DNA from 3 places in the Sporosarcina sp. FSL K6-1540 genome. Region 3 is predicted to be linked to each of the others. Evidence: riboswitches for the same ligand, from Rfam matches in the RefSeq annotation. Region 3 holds a riboswitch; each other region holds the start of a gene.
What was found. A riboswitch is a leader RNA that binds a small molecule or an ion and turns the genes downstream of it on or off. The one in region 3 is predicted to bind S-adenosylmethionine.

Region 1 (6,359 bases), 1.6 Mb from region 3:
AATAGAGAACTGGGAAGCACTAGCGAAAATCATTACGATTGAAAACGGTAAAAACTATGCTGAAGCGTATGGCGAAGTACAGCGCGGGATTGAGTGTGTTGAATTTGCTGCAGGAGCCCCGACGTTAATGATGGGGTATCAGCTTCCTGATATCGCAACGAACATTGAATCGGGTATGTATCGTTATCCAATAGGCGTAATTGGTGGAATTACACCGTTCAACTTTCCGATGATGGTCCCTTGCTGGATGTTCCCACTTGCAATCGCTAGTGGAAATACATTCATCCTAAAACCATCAGAGCGTACGCCACTTTTGGCGAACCGTCTTGCAGAATTATTGCATGAAGCGGGTCTGCCTGACGGTGTTTTCAATATCGTCCATGGTGCGCATGAAGTCGTAAATGGCATTCTCAATCATCCAGATATTCCGGCCGTGTCGTTCGTAGGTTCACAGCCGGTTGCTGAGTATGTGTATAAAACAGGAACTTCAAATGGTAAGCGTGTCCAAGCATTAGCGGGCGCGAAAAACCATACAATCGTTATGCCGGACGCGGATATGGATTTGACGATCACAAATATTATTAACGCAGCTTTCGGATCCGCTGGAGAAAGATGTATGGCTTGTGCGGTTGTCGTTGCAGTTGGTGATATTGCAGATGAACTTGTCGAGAGATTAGTAGACGAGTCGAATAAACTGACGATTGGTAATGGACTAGAAGAAGGGATTTTCCTTGGACCTGTTATTAGGAATTCACATAAAGACAAGACACTGGGTTACATCGAATCAGGTATTGAGGAAGGCGCCAAACTATTACGGGATGGCCGTGAAGACAAGTCTACTTCCGAAGGCGGTTATTTCGTCGGTCCGACAATTTTTGATAATGTCACTCAGGAAATGAAAATTTGGAAAGAAGAGATTTTTGCTCCTGTGCTATCTATTGTAAGAGTGGATACATTGGATGAAGCAATCGAACTTGCGAATAAATCAGAGTTTGCAAACGGGGCTTGTTTATTTACAGATAGTGCAAGTGCAATCCGGAAGTTTAGAGAAGAAATTGATGCGGGGATGCTTGGTGTGAATCTTGGTGTTCCAGCTCCGATGGCGTTCTTCCCGTTTTCTGGTTATAAAAAATCATTCTATGGTGACTTGCATGCGAATGGTCGCGACGGAATTGAGTTTTACACACGGAAGAAAATGTTGACTGCGCGTCACTAATACTAGAAATTAATCGTGAAATTAGGAGGGGGTAGAGAAGATGACTACAGCAAAAGAGACTACAGGGTCATTAGTTGAAAAGGACCGGGAGAACGTTTGGCACCATATTTCTTCCTATAATGAAAAGAACCCACCAATGGTAGTGGAGAGTGGGGAAGGAGCTTGGATTACAGATCATAATGGCAATCGTTATCTAGATGGAATGTCTGGACTATGGTGTGTGAATGTCGGTTATGGTCGTGAGGAGCTAGCTCAAGCTGCCTATGATCAGATGAAAAAGATGGCCTATGCACCGATGACCCAAAGTCATGAGCCTGCTATTCTGCTTGCAGAAAAGTTGAATGAAATGCTTGGTGGTGACTATAAAATATTTTACTCAAACAGCGGATCCGATGCGAACGAAGTAGCGTTTAAACTTGCGCGTCAATACCATCAGCAAAATGGGGAACCGTCACGCTACAAATTCATTTCCCGCTATCGTGCGTATCATGGGAGCTCCATGGGGGCACTGGCAGCAACAGGGCAAGCACTGCGGAAATACAAGTATGAGGCACTTGCACCGGGGTTCTTGCACATCGCCCCTCCGGACAATTACCGCAGACCTGCGGGACAGTCAATTGAGGAGTACAACATACAACGTGCCCAAGAGTTTGAAGAGAAAATCATTTGGGAACAGAAGGAAACAATCGCTGGGATTATTATGGAACCGCTTATTACAGGAGGCGGTATACTCATCCCACATCCAATCTACTTGGAAAAGGTTCAGGAAATCTGTACACGCCACGGTGTACTGCTAATTGTTGATGAAGTCATTTGTGGATTCGGCAGAACTGGGAAAGACTTTGGTCATCAGCATTTTAAGTTGAAACCGGACATTATTACGATGGCAAAGGGACTAACGAGCGCTTACTTGCCACTTTCGGTTACGGCTATTCGAAAAGATATTTATGAAAAGTTCGATACAGGAGAAGATAACAGTCATTTCCGCCATGTTAATACATTTGGCGGGAATCCTGCGGCTTGTGCAGTCGCGTTGAAGAATCTTGAAATCATTGAGAGAGAAAATCTTGTTGAACGGTCGGCTGAGCTTGGCGAGCGCCTTCTAAAAGAGTTGGCTTGCTTATTGGATCATCCTTTTGTTGGCGATATTCGCGGGCTCGGATTCTTGTTAGGCATTGAACTTGTAGAGAACAAAGAAACGAAAGAACCTGCTGCAAACGCCCGTGTTGCGAAAATCATTGGCGAATGTAAGGCGAATGGACTTATTATTGGAAGGAACGGCGATACAGTTGCTGGCTATAACAATATTCTAGCGCTAAGCCCACCGCTGTCTTGTACCGATGAAGACGTGGACTTTATTATTGCGGTTATGAAGAAAGTGTTCAATGAAAATGCATGAGTTAGGATGAGATTTTTAATCTTGCTAAACCAAAAACGGAGAACCTCCAATTATAGGGGTCCTCAGTTTTTGGTTTTATTTTTTCTGAAGACCATTGAAACGCGCTTCTCGCTACGCTCTTTCATACGCTGAAAATTCTCGAGATGTTTCCAAATGGCGATTGCAAATAACAAAGTTGCTATTACGACTGGCCAGTATCCGTCTGCCAATACTGCCATCGCGATGAGCGTGACGTAGAGCATCAGCACACCAAACACGAGAAAGTCTGTTACTAGCGCTACGACGACAAATAATGCAAAACCAATGAGACCGATCTGCCAGTCGATTGCAAGCAGTACACCAATTATTGTCGCTGTTCCTTTTCCACCGTTAAAGTTCATATAAAATGGAAAGTTATGCCCAATAACGGCTGCGGCGGCTGTAAGAAATAAAAGTAAAGCCAAAAAGGCTTCTGAAAATCCTGCGTTTTCTGCGAAATAGTGCACAAGTAAGACAGCTCCTGCACCTTTACTGATATCGATTACTGCAACTAATGCGCCGAACTTCTTCCCGAGAACAATGGTCGCATTCGAGGCACCGGCATTTTTCACACCGGTTTCTTTCAAGTTAACGCCGGATATTTTCTGCGCAACAACTGATCCATGCAGGCAACCAACTGCATATCCCCATAAGAGCACGCCTACAATCCATAACCACATATCAAGTTCCTCCTAAAATAACGGTAGTCTAAGTGTAACATTCCACATAGACACAAGTTTCAGAAATATTATTCGGTAAACTATTGACAAAGTATTGAGATATCTACTATACTATGTCACAAGATGGAAAACTGAATATCACAAACTCTTATCAAGAGCGGCGGAGGGAATAGGCCCTGCGATGCCCGGCAACCAGCAAGTGACTAACTTGCAAAGGTGCTACTTCCTACAGATTCGTGCGAACGGTCTGAAAGATAAGGGGAGGAATAAGCGAAAGCGTAACCCTCTTCTTAAGCGAAGGGGGTTATTTTTCATTCCAAAAATACCCCTAACGTCTCCGCCCATTACAATCACATCCATCTAAAAAAACTCTGGAGGTAATGACGATGACAAAACTTCAACCCGAAACACTTCTTCTGCACGGTGGACAAAAACCGGATCCTGTAACAGGTTCACGCGCAGTTCCAATTCATAGAACCTCATCTTTTGTATTCCGTGATACAGAACATGCTCAAAAACTATTTGCACTACAAGAAGCAGGCAACATCTATACACGAATTACAAATCCAACTGTTGCAGTTTTTGAAGAGCGTATTGCGCTTCTTGAAGGTGGTACGGCGGCAGTTGCATTCTCCTCAGGTATGGCAGCTATCGCTTTCTCTATCTTGAACGTAGCTGGTGCTGGAGATGAAATTGTCGCAGCAAGCAACTTATATGGCGGTACTTATAATTTATTCGCCGCTACACTTCCGCGCTACGGTATTAATGTAAAGTTTGTCGATGCAACAGATCCTGAAAACTTCCGTGCAGCAATTACAGATAAAACAAAAGCAATATTCGCAGAAACAATCGGTAACCCGAGTCTTCATGTACTCGATATTGAAGCGGTTGCGGACATTGCGCATGAAAACGGACTACCGCTTCTTATTGATAGTACATTTGCTTCGCCATATGGTTCGAATCCTATCGAATTTGGTGCGGATGTTGTCATCCATTCCGCTACAAAATGGATTGGCGGACACGGTACCACGATCGGTGGAGTTGCTGTTGATGCGGGTACATTTGACTGGACGCAAGGGAGGTTTCCTGGCTTCACAGAGCCTGATGCGTCATATCATGGTCTCCGTTACGGAATTGATACAGCAGCGGCGGCATTTGCGACTAAACTACGCGTTCAACTATTGCGTGACTTCGGACCTTGCTTAGATCCAGATAGTGCATTTAATTTCCTCCAAGGACTTGAAACACTGCATTTGCGTGTGACAAGACATAATGAAAATGCCGTTAAAGTAGCGGAGTTCTTGAAAAAACATCCATCTGTCGAATGGGTAACATATACAGGCAACGAAGATCACCCATCTTATGACCTTGCGAAAAAGTACTTGAAAAACGGCTTCGGTTCCATTATTGTATTTGGTATTAAAGGTGGACGGGATGCAGGCCGGAACGTGATTGATAACGTCAAAATCTGGTCGCATGTTGCGAATGTTGGGGATGCAAAATCACTAATTATCCATCCAGCTTCAACGACGCATCAGCAGCTTGGGCCTGAGGACTTAAAAAAATCAGGTGTGACTGAAGAATTGATTAGACTATCGGTGGGCCTTGAATCCGCGGAAGATATTATTGCAGACCTTGCACAAGCAATCGAACTAGCGGTACCAGTAACAGTATAATTTTTTGGTGACAAGAAAGGGCGTGACAATCGTGGAGACGGGGATAGTGGAAATCGGGCATCTGGTATTGGAATCAGGAGTCGTCTTGGTAAATGTACAGCTTGCCTATGAAAGAACGGGCAGGTTGGATGCACCCCATGTACTTGTTTGTCATGCCTTGACAGGAAGTCACGTGACAGTTGGAACGGATGACTATCCGGGTTGGTGGAGCGGTCTTGTCGGCAAAGGAAAAAGTATCGATACAAATGAATTATCCGTTATCTCTTTTAACGCACTTGGCGGAAGTGACGGATCAACAGGACCGTTAACTGTAAATCCGGACACAGGCGAGCTGTATAGAAATTTATTTCCAGAAGTAACGATTCGAGATATGGTGCATGCAGAACGGAGAGCGCTGACGGTATTAGGTGTCAATCGATTAAGGGCGGTCATCGGGGGTTCGCTCGGTGGCATGCGTGTACTGGAATGGGGCATTATGTATCCCGAGGGTATGGATATTCTTTTCCCGATGGCGGTGACACCACAATCAACTAAAATTGGGAACATGGAATCTCCTTTTGGGAATAGCAGAAATGACATGGAGAGCTTCTACCCCTTAATCCGTGCCATGAATACGCATGACATCGGCCGTGGTCGAGGAGGCGTTGAACTAGCTTCCCGCCTGATATCTGCAAAAGTGGTGGCGTTTGCGTTTACACACGATCCGATGTATCCGACGGATGAAATTCGAACGTTCGCCTATATGATTCCAAACTCTATATATTGTTTGGTCAATACAAAACATGGCTATGAAAGTTTTTTAACGGAATTTGAAAAATGGGGACTCATCATCAAACAGTCCATGGAGGTGGCGTTATGGCGTCAATCAAAGTCGCTCTACTTGGCTTCGGCACTGTAGGTGAAGGGATTTATAGGATTTTGAATGAAAGGAAAGAAGAGATTAAGCGGGAAATGGGCTGTACAATCGACATTGTTTCCATTTTGGTCCGGGATAAGGAGAAAGAACGTCTAGCGACACCTGGAACGAAGATAACGGATGACATTCAAGAAATCCTGTTAAATCCGGACATTGACCTCATATTTGAGGCGATTGTTGGAGAAGAACCCGCTTATACGTTTCTTTCGGATGCAATAGAAAAAGGTTTTCATATAATAACTGCGAATAAGACCATGTTTGCGAAACATGGTCCGGCGTTACTAAAACATGCGGAGTTCCGTGGAGTTTACGTTGGGTATGAAGCAACGACGGCGGGTGGCATACCGATTATCCGTACGGTGACAAACTTGTTACCGACAGACCGGGTGTTACGAATTAGAGGTATTTTGAATGGCACTTCCAACTTCATCTTAACGAAGATGCGGGAAGAGGG
Region 2 (6,359 bases), 1.2 Mb from region 3:
TAACGGACGTCCATACATTTTTACAGATGTAAGAACACAGAAAAATGTTGACCAAGTTGTCGCTTGGATCAAGCACAATATGCTATTAGAAGGTGCGGGATCCGCTGGTTCAAATGCTTAAGCCGTCTCGCGCCATCCACCACGGAAAACTTGACTTGGAATTTGAGCCAAGAAGAGGCTACACACGGATGCCCCATGTTTTCCAGCAGCCTCCATTGAAGGCGAGTCGTGAACTGTACGAAGGGAAAAACCCGACAGCGACTGTCTACATAATGGAGTCCTCTGGAGGCATGGTCGCCGGGGATCGAAATGACATTACAGTTAAGCTTGCTCCAGATAGTAGCGTAAGGTTGGTTCAGCAGTCCGCTTTAAAGATCTATCCATCGCATACCGGAGACACTTGTGTACAGACCATTAACATCGAACTCGGAGAAGGGGCACGCCTTGAATGGATGCCAGAAGTAATTATTCCGTTTGTAGATGCAAAATTCCGAGGTGACACGACACTTCGAATCGCACGCGATGCAACCATATTATGGGGTGAAATCGTTGCCCCAGGACGTGAAAAGCGCGGTGAGATATTTGACTACCAATCGTTCAATACGAATTTCAAAATTTTTGTCGAGGATGAATTAATTGCTTTCGACTCTCTGCATTTCTCACCAAAAGAAACGGCACTTGGTGATATCGGAGTACTGGAAACTGCAATGTATATCGGTTCAATCTGGCTCGTATCGCCGAAAGCCGCAGATGTCGACGTCCGCGCAATACAAGAAACATTGCGGGTTGAAGAAGGTTTAAAAGCTGGTATGACAAGGCTTGAAGGAAATGCAATCCATTGCAGATGGCTTGCCGTTGATCAGTGGACGATGCAGGAAGAGATGAAGCGTGTATACGCGTTGTTGGCAGAAATAGTTTAAGAGGACACTCCAATGAGGGGTGTCCTCTTTGGGTTTGATGTTTTACATCACTTCGATACCCTTTTTTTATTCCATTTTTTTATTAAAAAATCCATCAACCAGGTATAGAGAAACATCGAACCGACTAGGACAACAGCGATGTAAATGTATTGCAAGAAAACTGGAATGTTATACTTCTTTATGAAATCCCCTGAATAAAGCATGATGAAAACCAGTGCTATAATGAGTATAATCATACCGAGCACATAAATAACCATAGTACTCAGAGGCGTTGTCCGAAGTGTCTTACGGATGGAATCCCTAGATTTTAAAGCTCTTATAAGTAGATATAAAAACAAAACGAGTGATAGATAGTCATTTGCTACAAACAATAAAATAAGTCCAAGTAATATAATCGACCAGGTGATTTTTTCATAGTATTTATCAATAAATTTCAGCATTAATCTTCCCCCAGTATGTGTATACTATATATACGGAATGATTGATGGAAAAGTTTCCTTTTATCACAAATTGAATATGTTCTACTACAAAGGAGTTTGTCGTATGCAAGAAAAAAGACCAATGGGCCAATCACGAACAATCCAGACGAAGCTAGTACTGCCGCCCGATACCAATCATCTGCAGACAATTTTCGGTGGAAAAGTTCTCGCGTATATAGATGAAATCGCTGATATCACGGCAATGAAACATTCAAAAACAGCGGTTGTAACTGCTTCAATCGATTCAGTCGATTTTGTATCGTCGGCGCGTGTTGGAGATGTACTTGAACTTGAGGCAATTGTCACGTCAACTGGCCGTACATCGATGGAAGTATTTGTATCGGTCCATTCAATGAACCTGCTTACGGGCGAAACAAAACTAACAACCGAATCCTTCCTAACGATGGTTGCCATGGATGAAAATAACAAGCCTACTCCAGTGCCGGGCATTTATCCGGAAACAGAAGCTGAAAAGAGTCTATTTGAAACAGGCCCCGCACGCCGTGAACATCGGAAATTGCGGAGTGAGATGAAACATTAAATAATTTGTTATGGAAAAGCCCACGCAAGTTGTGGGTTTTTTTACATTGTGTCGTTTATCATTTCAAAACCTATACTATATATGTTGAACCAGGCGTGTCGATTAACCATAATTATACAGCTCTAACTTGATAAATCTGCCTTTGACGCCGATGCGCCATTCGATTGGTAAGTCATCACAAAGAAGCAGGCGATGGAAACCTGCGAATGACATGCGTTTACAGTTCTCTTCTTTACTTCCGTGCACATGAAGAAATTTGAGTAAAACATATGTAATTAGTGCTGCAAACAGCTGATTAAATACCGCATTTTCTGCCGTGCCAAACAGTCCTGGAACGTTCAAGTTTTGCTTTATCCAACGAAAGAAAGTTTCGATTGCCCAACGTGAATTGTACATGTTGGAAATTTCTTCAGCTGTCACGTTCCGAAGGCTTGTGACAAAGCTTAATATTTTATTTTCATAATCTGTAAACTGAACGACAAAATGGCGTTTTTTTGTTTGTTTTTGCGGCGTCCCTAATATTCAAGTAAAATCAGCTATTACATTGGGCTCCTTGATACGACTGCCTTTCAACGATTTTTTCGATTTAATTGGATATTGTCTTTCAAACGAAAAACAAAATCTTGGCCATTCCCTACGTAGAAATCGACCTTTTCAATCGAAAAATACGCACGGTCACCCACGAGAATAAAACGCTTGTCTTCGAGCTCTTTTCCAATTGGTCCATCATTTTTTAGCCTATCGTTTCAACGACTTTAAGAGGCATCACGGTTTCATTCGTAAAGCCCACGTGTAGTTTAATTCCTGCACGTTCACCGTGAAAAACCGCCCAGGGTAAGCATGTTTTCCCTACAGTAACTGTCGTTGAGTCAATGGATAGAAGCGTTTTTGACATCTTTAGCTTACGACGCGCAGCGCGGTTCAACTTACCCACGATGACTTCGAAGACACGCTTAATGATTGCTAATCAAGCTTCTTCAAATGCTTTGAAAGAGACGAATGATCGACGGACACTAGGCCGACACTGGCACCCAAATCCGCCGAGTACCTTAAGCTTTTCCACTCTTTTGCTGCCGTAGTGACGAGATAGGAGATGAGCACGGAAACCGTGCATTTACGGGCTGTTTCCACGTAATCAAATTCTTTTAAAATCGCTTGTAGTTCATCTTCTGAAAGAAAGTTTTAAATTAATGTTTGAAGAGTGATATTCTTATTCATGAGAGAAGCCTCTTTTCGTAAATGTTGGTGTGGTAACTTACATTTTACAAGAGGCACTCTCTTTTTGTATATATATTATTGGAATAACTTGGTTAATCAACACGCGTGATAAAAAGATATTCAATAGGAGATCTTTAAGTTTTTTCGTTACAGATTTTATCAACCTAGAATAAAATACGAATAATCACATTTGAGCCAATAGATTGACAATTAAAAAATAACCTAGTAATATACTAGTTGTATAAAAATTCTATTTAAGGAGGTTAATTCAATAAAATGAAAATTAAAATTAAAAAAGTAATATTTGCATCAGTTATAACTTTTGGACTAGTTGGGGCAACATTCGGTTCAGCCTCTAATGCGGAGGCATCAAGTTGTAGCAGTAAAAGTGCTCAAATTATTGTTTGTTGGGCTTAATTCACGTTAAATCAAAGTAGAAGCGGCTTTATAGTCTCTTCTTTTTTTGTTCCTTAATTTAATAATCTTCTATAATTAATATCTACCATCAAAAAATAAATACCAAGCAGTTCATCTAACCAAATGCGCAAACGAACGTTTAAATATTTGCGACGAGGCCCTCATAACCACCGTGGAAGAGTACATATTTTGTAAATAATCCGCCATTTTTATCCTTTGTGATATTTATGTCGTTTAGTATCGTATAGGTAAATGTTTTTATTAATCCCCGTCTAACCAAGGAATCGTTATACCCTACAGAATTCATTAATCGTTTGTGTACACTCACTCCCTCCTTTTTATTTACCATACAGCTATGTGTCAAAGATCGCCACGTCGCTGAATCGACTCATCTCTGTCGCGTCTTAAAGGGCGCCTTGCGCTTTTCTTGAATATAATTAGTAATCACATAATAATCTTGGCATATACATCTCAAAATTATATTTCTCTCGATAATGAACACCTTAGCGCAGGCACGGCGAAAGGCATCCCCAAAGAGCCAAGCGATCTAAAATCCACACCCCGAATTAAAACTCTCTCATTATTAGCGCCACAGCAGATTCAATGGGATTCTTTAATTCAACATATATAGTATAATCAAAATAATATATGTTTTTTGTATTGACATTCTATTCTGAAGTCTGTATTGTACTAGTTAACAACTAAATACGTAACTTTCTTATCCAGAGAGGTGTAGGGACTGGCCCGATGATACCTCAGCAACAGACTTTTAAAGTACTGTGCTAATTCCAGAAGCTTAAGTGTAATGCTTACAGCTTGGAGATGAGAAGAGCAAATAGCGAATTCGCAAAACCTCTTCTTGGAATTTAGAAGAGGTTTTTTATTTGTCTCTCACTTTCTAGAAACTAAAGTTACTAAAAAAAGAAAGAAGGAATATACCATGACAAATCAATCGACAACACTAACGAAAGCACCATTCAGAGCGGATCACGTTGGAAGTTTACTACGACCAGATAATTTGCATAAAGCACGCAAAGACTTCAAAGAAGGCATAGTTACTGCACAACAATTACGAGAAGTAGAAACACAGGAAATTAAACGGGTGGTTGATAAGCAAATCGAAGTTGGTTTGGAACTTGTAACAGATGGTGAATTTAGACGTACGTGGTGGCATTTAGACTTCTTGGAGCATTTGAACGGAATTGAAGGGTATGTGCCAGAGACTGGCTACGTATTTGATGGTATTGAAACAGAACGATATAACGTTCGAAACACAGGCAAGATTTCGTTTGACCCTAATCATCCATTCATTCAAGACTTTGTTGAGTTTAATGAAATCGTAGGCGGCCGTGCCGTTGCGAAACAAACGATTCCAAGTCCGAATCAGCTCTTTAATATCGGAATTCGTGATGAAACGATTTACCCTGACATTGAAGAATTTGCCAACGATGTTATTCAAGCATACAAAGATGCTTTGAAAGCATTTTACGAAGCTGGTGTACGCTACTTGCAGTTGGATGATGTCTATATTGCGGGGCTTTCTGCGCCGAATATCCCGTTTAACGACGGAGCCTATTCAAGAGAACAACTAATCGACTTGGCACTACGCGTCATTAATGGCGTTTTGGAAGACAAACCTGAAGATCTTTTCGTAACAACACACCTATGTCGTGGAAATTACCAATCGACGTGGGCGTTTGAGGGAAGCTACGCACTGATTGCACCCACACTTCTTGCAAAAGAAAAAGTGGATGGCTTCTTCCTTGAATATGATGACGAGCGTTCAGGAGACTTTAAACCGTTGGATCATGTGCCAAACGGCGGAGCGAAGGTTGTCCTTGGTGTTGTTACTTCGAAAAATGGAGAAGTGGAAGACAAGGATGCGGTCATTGCGCGTATTCAAGAAGCCGCACAATACGTGCCACTTGAACAACTATGCTTAAGTCCGCAATGCGGATTCGCTTCAACGCATCACGGCAATAAGCTAACAGAAGAGCAGCAATGGGAAAAGTTGAAATTCATTGTGGACGTGGCAAAGGAAGTTTGGGGTTAAACTGATAAACCGGAACAAGGCTCATATGCTTTGTTCCGGTTTATTTCTTATTCCACTGAAAATGGCACAGCAACGGATAATTCGTGCATGGGCTCGCCTGTTGAAATAAATGTTTTCACAAGACGGTATTCACCTGGAATCAGTGTCACGCCGAGCGCGTCAACCGAAAAATTCTGGCGTGCTTCACTGCCGGCTGACAACACGTTTCCATAGTCTTTGAAGGACGGGTTTTTTAAGAATACGGCATCTGAATACGTAATAATATACCACTGGCCATCTTTATTTACTTCAATATGATAAAATTCGCCCAACTGGTAATCGGATGAGCTATTATTTCGAACAAGCGTCTTAATGATGGATGGCGAACCGACGAATGAATCTTCGTCCAATACAAGTGATAAACCTTCTTCTGATGAAAACATTTCCTGGTCAGGCACGGGATCAGGCAGTGTAGAAACTGCGGGTTCTTTTCCGCAGGCGGAGAGGGGGAGTATAAGAACGATTGCAATTGACAGCAGTTTATGCATGATGGAAACACCTCCACTTCTAGCATATACCTTTAAGGGTGGATAAACCTTGATTGATATCAATAAATAGCTGTGGATAAGTTAATTCCCATGAAAATTCATTGATTGTTATCCACATGTGGGTAAAATATAATGTGTAAATGAAACTTATTTTCGTATAACAGAGAAAGGGGTGGAGTCAATGAGACAGGAAATACAAGAACG
Region 3 (6,359 bases):
GTTTTTTGCTCCAATAAGTTGATAGCTTGTTTTTCGAAATCACTTACTATCAATACGGCTTTATCGAGTGGCATAATAGTAGCAAAACTTACTTTGTTATATTTTGAATGATCCGTCACGACATATGTTTTTCTCGAGAGTGTAGAAGCAAGCCTTTTAACAGCGGCTTCTTCTGGATCTGGCGTTGTATAGCCGATTTCCAAATGGAATCCGTTGACGCCAAGAAAGCATTTGTCAAACTGATAGTCGCCAAGCGTCTGGATTGTTTGAGGTCCCACAAGGGCACGCGTGCGGGATTTTATATAGCCACCCGTCAAATAAGTCGTTATTTCGTATTCCATCAATGAATCAACATGTGTCAATCCATTCGTCACAACGGTCACTTTTTTATTCTTTAAATAAGGAATCATCTGCAAAGTGGTAGTCCCTGCATCAAGAAAAATACAATCCCCATCTTGGACAAAAGAAGCGGCATAAGTAGCAAGCTGAATCTTCTCTTGAAGGTTTTTGGATGCTTTATCCGAAATACTAAGTTCTTTTGTGATTCGCTCGCTTATTGTAGCGCCTCCATGGATACGATCCAATTTATTTAAGTCTTCGAGATCGTTCAAATCCCTGCGAATTGTTGACTCTGACGCGGATGTCGCATCGACTAACTCTTGAATTTTAACTGTCTTTTTCTCAGTCAATAAATTCAAAATCAATTCATATCGTTCATTTGTCAACATATGAACACCACCTCTAATTAGCTGTAAACTCATATTACTTGAAATCCCTTTCATAATCAATCATAATCTTCCATAGTCAGTCACCGACTTTTATAATACAGTAATTGATACTAACAATTAGGAGGAATACACATTGATAGAAAAACAATACACCATTTTAGGTACTGCTGGTTTACATGCCCGTCCAACATCCGCTCTCGTTAGTGCGGTTAGTTCTTTCAAATCGGATATTACACTGGAATACGTCGGTAAAAAAGTAAATCTGAAATCCATTTTAGGTGTTATGTCACTTGGAGTAGCTTCAGGCACTACCATTACAATTGCGGCGGATGGTGAAGATGAAGCGGATGCAATTGCAAAAGTCGATGCAATTATGGAATCCGAAGGCCTTGGAAAGTAATAACAATCTCGAGTTGTGATAGTAGCAAAAGATCTCTAATCAATTTCATGAACATAAGCGCAATCGCCCGTTCAATCCCTCCCGGTGGACCTATAGGTTAGAAGCGACAGAGGAAGGCAACCTTAGGATCGCGATATCCTTTTCAATAGCTGCATGACCCACGTCTCCAGGGGCTAGGCGCTGGAGTCTAGACGTAAAATCACTAAGTTACAACTTATCCACAGTACGAGATTTCATAATTTCCTAAACATCAAAAAAAGAACAGCCACGAATGGTATCAGTTACCATTCGTGGCTGTTCACATATAGTTTCATTAATCTAGTTTCACTCTGAGGACTGCACCTGTATTCGCATCAATTTTAACTTCATACTTATGACCTTCTGCCGTTCTTACGTCAATTTCATATACCAGCATTCCATCGTCGTAATCTAATTCCGCTTTTACGACCTGGCCTGGAACCCGCTCTAATGCAATGGCCATCGCCTGATTTATTGTAATCCTCCGGTATTGTGGGTTCTGATAATGTTCATGCCAATGTTGGTTTTGATTTTGTCGATTCTGATTCGTCACCCAATCTCCTCCAATTCGATTATCCCGTTGTCCTTAACATTCTATTCAAGGATGGCTAATATGTGCTGAATCCCTAAGCCCATAACTGAAAAGACAATTAAGCAGTTCCTAGGTATATGATTTGCACTTGAGGCTTGCTTAATTGTAATGATGTTTTCCATCATTAAATAGCCATACCTTTCAATCAACGTTCTCCTCTTTTTCTTCCTGCTTTTGGCTCAACATAAAACGTGCCGAAACTGGATCCGATCTGGTCAATAATTTGGATAGATACGAAGACGTCATGCTGTAACTACCTTCTATTTTCCCTGATAAAAAGTTGGTTCGCTCGTATAGGACTGAGCGTAGATAATCCAGTTGCCTTATCACTTTCCCTAGCAATCCTTCTTGGTTGTCCAGCCTGCTGATCACGTCTTTTTGTATATCTTCTTGTTTCAACATTTGCTCTGACAACAGCTTTTGATAATCTAATTGTTCATTCATTTTGACTACAATTTCCTCATTTGCAGAAGTCAGCATTTCTATACTATTGACAATTTCTTCATTTGACTGGCTGACCTCATTCACTTTCCCGATGAATTCTCGATTCATTATTCGCTCATGTATCAACGTACGTTGTAACATTTCGTTTTTAGTTTCTACTTTTTTTAACGACTTCATAACATCTTTTCCAAACTTTTCATGTCGGAAATCACTTTCCTTGATTTCATTCAAACGATTATGGATTGATTTCAATTGATTGGATTGTGTGTTTTTCTGTTGCTTTAGTAAGGTTTCCATGATATTGAACTGTTCACCAACCGAATGAGACGCTTCCCTATGTTCCTTCATCCATTCCGCTATCGGATCTATTTTATAGTGTTCTTGGTTCCTCCCTAAAATGTCTGCATTATTTTTAAAAACATCCGGGTGCCCATTTTTGTTAATAAACAACCCCATCTCACTTACCCCCTCGTCGTATTAGCTTATGCAATTCACGACAAAAGGGTCATTGAGTCACGTCTGATGAGTAACCACTTTCTTTAAAAAAGCACCTATACGCCAGGAATCTAGAGTTTTTTGCAAAATAGTAAGCAGTCATTTTCTGGTTTGGTTAATTGCAGACCTGTTGATTAACCAAAACTAACCAGTGAATAACATAATTACCTTCCGGGCGCTACTTGTATAGTTGCATTTTTGGATTGCTTCGGATTGAATGACTTCTATTCAATTAGCGGGATGTCTGGATGCAAAAGTACTTGTAGTGCTTATGCTTTTTTTGATGAAAGAATAGCTGACATCCAAGTCGGAGAAAAGCCGCCAAAGATGCAATTTTGGCGGCTGAAGCTTTCTATATGGTTTTTTCTTTTTTTAGTAAAGAAGTGGCACTTGCTATAAGGTATCACATGATTAGATGTATAATCTTTGCTAAAAGTAAGAAAGGATCGCATTGTACATCGTCTAAGAGTGCCCGAAATTGCATCTTCGGGCACTTACACCCTTCATAGAATGTCATCTATTCTATTCTTCCAAAACAACTGCATTTTCCACTTGAATAGTGTAGGAACGCGACAGGCAACTATTCGCAATAGTATTACTAAAAAGAGTGTGGCTAGAAGTGACGGAGTCACTTCTAGCCACACTCGGACCCCTCAGTAAATCTGTCATGAATAGTTAGTCGAAAGCGGGCCGAAAATAATGCAGTGAAAATGAAGGTCATCAAGCCCTACTCACCAGTATTTTATGCAAATAAATGGTTAATCTACAGACGTGGTTTAATTGATACATTTGTCATTAACTAGTTATTCCCATTCATAAGGTGTTTCTTGATACACATAATAATTTAGCCAGTTGGAGAAGAGTAGATGCGTATGGGAACGCCATGTATTCAACGGCTCTTTGCTTGGATCATCATTCGGAAAATAATTTTCCGGGATATCAATACCGACTCCTTTTTGCAAATCACGTGCATATTCCTCCGCCAACGTATCCGCATCGTATTCCAAATGACCTGTGATCATAATATGTTTATTATCTTTAGAAATGACGATGAATGCCCCTGCATCCTCTGATTTAGCAAGCAAGTGTAGACGGGGATCATTTTTTATTTCCTCAGTTGAAACGGATGTATAACGTGAATGCGGTGCTTTAAATTCGTCATTAAAACCACGTGCAAGATTAATCGTTGGGTCGGATAGTCGATGCGTAAAAACGCCTGAGCATTTTTTCGGCAATTCAAATTTCCCGATTCCATAATGGTGATAGAGTGCTGCTTGGGCACCCCAACAAATATGTAAAACAGAGGTTACATTTTCTTTTGACCATTCCATAATCTCCGTTATTTCTTTCCAGTAATTAACGTCTTCAAATTCTAAATGCTCAATCGGGGCACCCGTAATAATCAGTCCATCGAAACGACGATGTTTCACATGTTCAAATGTTGTATAAAATGCGTTTAAATGCGTTTTACTAACGTTTTTAGAATCATGAGTTGCTGTGTTCAAAAATGTAACATTTACTTGTAGCGGTGTATTCCCTAATAGACGTAGCAGCTGCAACTCTGTTCTTTCTTTTTCAGGCATTAAGTTTAAAATGGCGATGTTCATAGGCCGTATATCTTGGGACGTTGCGCGTTCTTCATCCATCACAAATATTTTTTCCTTCTTCAATAGTTCTCCTGCTGGTAATTGTTTCGGTACATTGATCGGCATGTGTCGTCTCTCCCTTTTCACTTTGGTTTGAATCAAATGATTCAATATAAAAAACCCTCTTTTCTATAAGACAAGAAAAGAGGGTTTAATTTGGGCACTCTGTTCTTATCTCTCAAGAAAAAATCTTGTTGGAGGTAGCACCTTCCTGACTAAGTCAGAGGTTGCTGAAGCTTCACAGGGCCATATCCCTCAGCTTCTCTTGATAAGAATATTCAATTATTTACTATTATACTATTAAAACTACTATTGTAAACCGTCTTTTTTGACGATAATAATCAAAAGAAACATTTTTATTTTAATTTCCACATTAATTCAGCATGAAAACTGCTGAATAATATTTCTTTAGAAAGCCATATTAACGTGGCACTGAAAAAATGAAAGGAGTTGTTACTATGGGAAGAGATGACAATAAAACTGGCGGAAATAATGCACGGTCTTTACCACAAACGCCGAAAAACCAAAAAATAAAACCGGGCGACATGAATGAAGAAATAGCCCGCGAGTTTGCTGAACTCCGTTCCCTGAAACCAAAACGCGAACGAATGAACTCAAATGAAAAGAAGAGAAAATGATTACCTTTGTCATGAACAGTAACTAAAACACTCCCCGCACTGGTATTATCTTGGTGCGGGGCACTTTTTTCAGCCTACATCAGATACTTGCTTCAATTCTTTGGTCATCCGCTCGACCAAGTCAGATCTTCCGTGAAATTGGGCCGGTGTATTTTGGAAAAGTTTTATTTTCCATCCATCCTTTTCTTTTACTGCAATCAGTGTTTGATGAGCATTCAAATTTGGGTCAAGTTCTGTTCCGCCCGGAGGTATCATCCCGACGATTGCACGCAACATCGCAACTTCAGCACTCAGAAAGTACACATCTTTAACGACATTGATAAATGGAGGTGTTGGATGATCTACAAATATCGGTTCTAAATGTGCAAAAATAGTATTTCGCCCAATTTCTTGACTTCCGTCAAATCCAATCAATTCGCCTTGCTCTGTAAATTGATCAGCCATGCTCTTAGCATCGCGATTATTCCATGCAAGAATTAAGTTATAATAAAGGGTTTTGATTTCAATTAATTCAGATGCTTCCATATCTAATTCCTCCCGTCATTTTTCCTTCATCCGAGATAATCGCTCGGGATGCTACCTTCCTTTTCTACTTCCACATTCCATGCGATAATTGTCGTACTGTCTCGTACATTTTGTCTTTCGATTTCCATCAATAACTGCGAAATCCCTTTATCAAGTTCTTTTTCATTCAGCACGGCAACGAGATCTGACGGATCCAAAAAAGGTTCCCCCGGGCATTCCACTAAACCATCAGTCGTCAAAAAAATAAGATTGTTCCCTTTTCTCATTTCCCTTGTCCCTGACGTGTAGCATGGTACTGCTTGCTCAAACGTATTCACTTGACCAATCCATTCAAAGAATTGCCTTTGGTTAAGTTGAAACTGATTTAGGGCAATTAATTCCGAATGGAACAGATATACTAAACAATCTCCAACCGAAAACCACCAAACGTAATTAGCTTTCCTGACAACGATAAGACAAGCCGTTTCTCCCATGGCACATCTGCATTCATTCAAAAATTGTTCAGATTGAAAAATTTCAAGTAACTTCATTTCCAAACGTTTAAATCGTGGAGGACCCTTCATATCTAAAATCTCCACCAATTTTTCTTTATGCTGCCCGAGTGTTTGTACAACAAGTTCCGCACTTTCAGCACTTTTATGTGCATCCAAAATAGCCGCTAATTCCCAATCCTCATTTTGCCAAATAACGCAGCCATCTTCATTCTTGGTTTGTCCCGCTGAAGAATTACCTCCAAATCTACCAACCGCTACACGATTAATCCATCGTACATCTCGTTCATCGACAAAGTCCTTTTCACTTCCAACCCAAGTAAGATTATTCATGAGCGCTCAATCAATCTATACGGTCTCACTTCATAACTTTCATAAACAA

Region 1: linked by a shared signal. The riboswitch ahead of MKY15_RS06110 (O-acetylhomoserine aminocarboxypropyltransferase/cysteine synthase family protein) and the one ahead of metA (homoserine O-succinyltransferase) in region 3 are both predicted to bind S-adenosylmethionine.
Region 2: linked by a shared signal. The riboswitch ahead of MKY15_RS08000 (5-methyltetrahydropteroyltriglutamate--homocysteine S-methyltransferase) and the one ahead of metA (homoserine O-succinyltransferase) in region 3 are both predicted to bind S-adenosylmethionine.

The regions. Positions count from the first base shown of each region.
Region 1 is NZ_CP152018.1:1,376,799-1,383,157, reverse strand. It holds gene MKY15_RS06125 (CoA-acylating methylmalonate-semialdehyde dehydrogenase) at 1-1,216, shown strand, start outside; gene MKY15_RS06120 (aspartate aminotransferase family protein) at 1,257-2,615, shown strand; gene MKY15_RS06115 (glycerol-3-phosphate acyltransferase) at 2,678-3,313, opposite strand; SAM riboswitch class I at 3,459-3,574, shown strand; gene MKY15_RS06110 (O-acetylhomoserine aminocarboxypropyltransferase/cysteine synthase family protein) at 3,700-4,989, shown strand; gene MKY15_RS06105 (hypothetical protein) at 5,021-5,887, shown strand; gene MKY15_RS06100 (homoserine dehydrogenase) at 5,845-6,359, shown strand, end outside.
Region 2 is NZ_CP152018.1:1,756,147-1,762,505, forward strand. It holds gene ureG (urease accessory protein UreG) at 1-121, shown strand, start outside; gene MKY15_RS07970 (urease accessory protein UreD) at 156-920, shown strand; gene MKY15_RS07975 (hypothetical protein) at 968-1,360, opposite strand; gene MKY15_RS07980 (acyl-CoA thioesterase) at 1,464-1,940, shown strand; gene MKY15_RS07985 (transposase) at 2,043-2,462, opposite strand; gene MKY15_RS07990 (hypothetical protein) at 2,510-2,623, opposite strand; gene MKY15_RS07995 (hypothetical protein) at 3,435-3,575, shown strand; SAM riboswitch class I at 4,291-4,404, shown strand; gene MKY15_RS08000 (5-methyltetrahydropteroyltriglutamate--homocysteine S-methyltransferase) at 4,516-5,628, shown strand; gene MKY15_RS08005 (immunoglobulin-like domain-containing protein) at 5,676-6,155, opposite strand; gene MKY15_RS08010 (hypothetical protein) at 6,337-6,359, shown strand, end outside.
Region 3 is NZ_CP152018.1:2,948,676-2,955,034, reverse strand. It holds gene MKY15_RS13985 (DeoR/GlpR family DNA-binding transcription regulator) at 1-728, opposite strand, end outside; gene MKY15_RS13980 (phosphocarrier protein HPr) at 862-1,128, shown strand; gene MKY15_RS13975 (PepSY domain-containing protein) at 1,442-1,699, opposite strand; gene MKY15_RS13970 (hypothetical protein) at 1,880-2,638, opposite strand; gene metA (homoserine O-succinyltransferase) at 3,481-4,389, opposite strand; SAM riboswitch class I at 4,492-4,598, opposite strand; gene MKY15_RS13960 (hypothetical protein) at 4,782-4,961, shown strand; gene MKY15_RS13955 (SgcJ/EcaC family oxidoreductase) at 5,031-5,486, opposite strand; gene MKY15_RS13950 (protein phosphatase 2C domain-containing protein) at 5,513-6,310, opposite strand; gene MKY15_RS13945 (NUDIX hydrolase) at 6,307-6,359, opposite strand, start outside.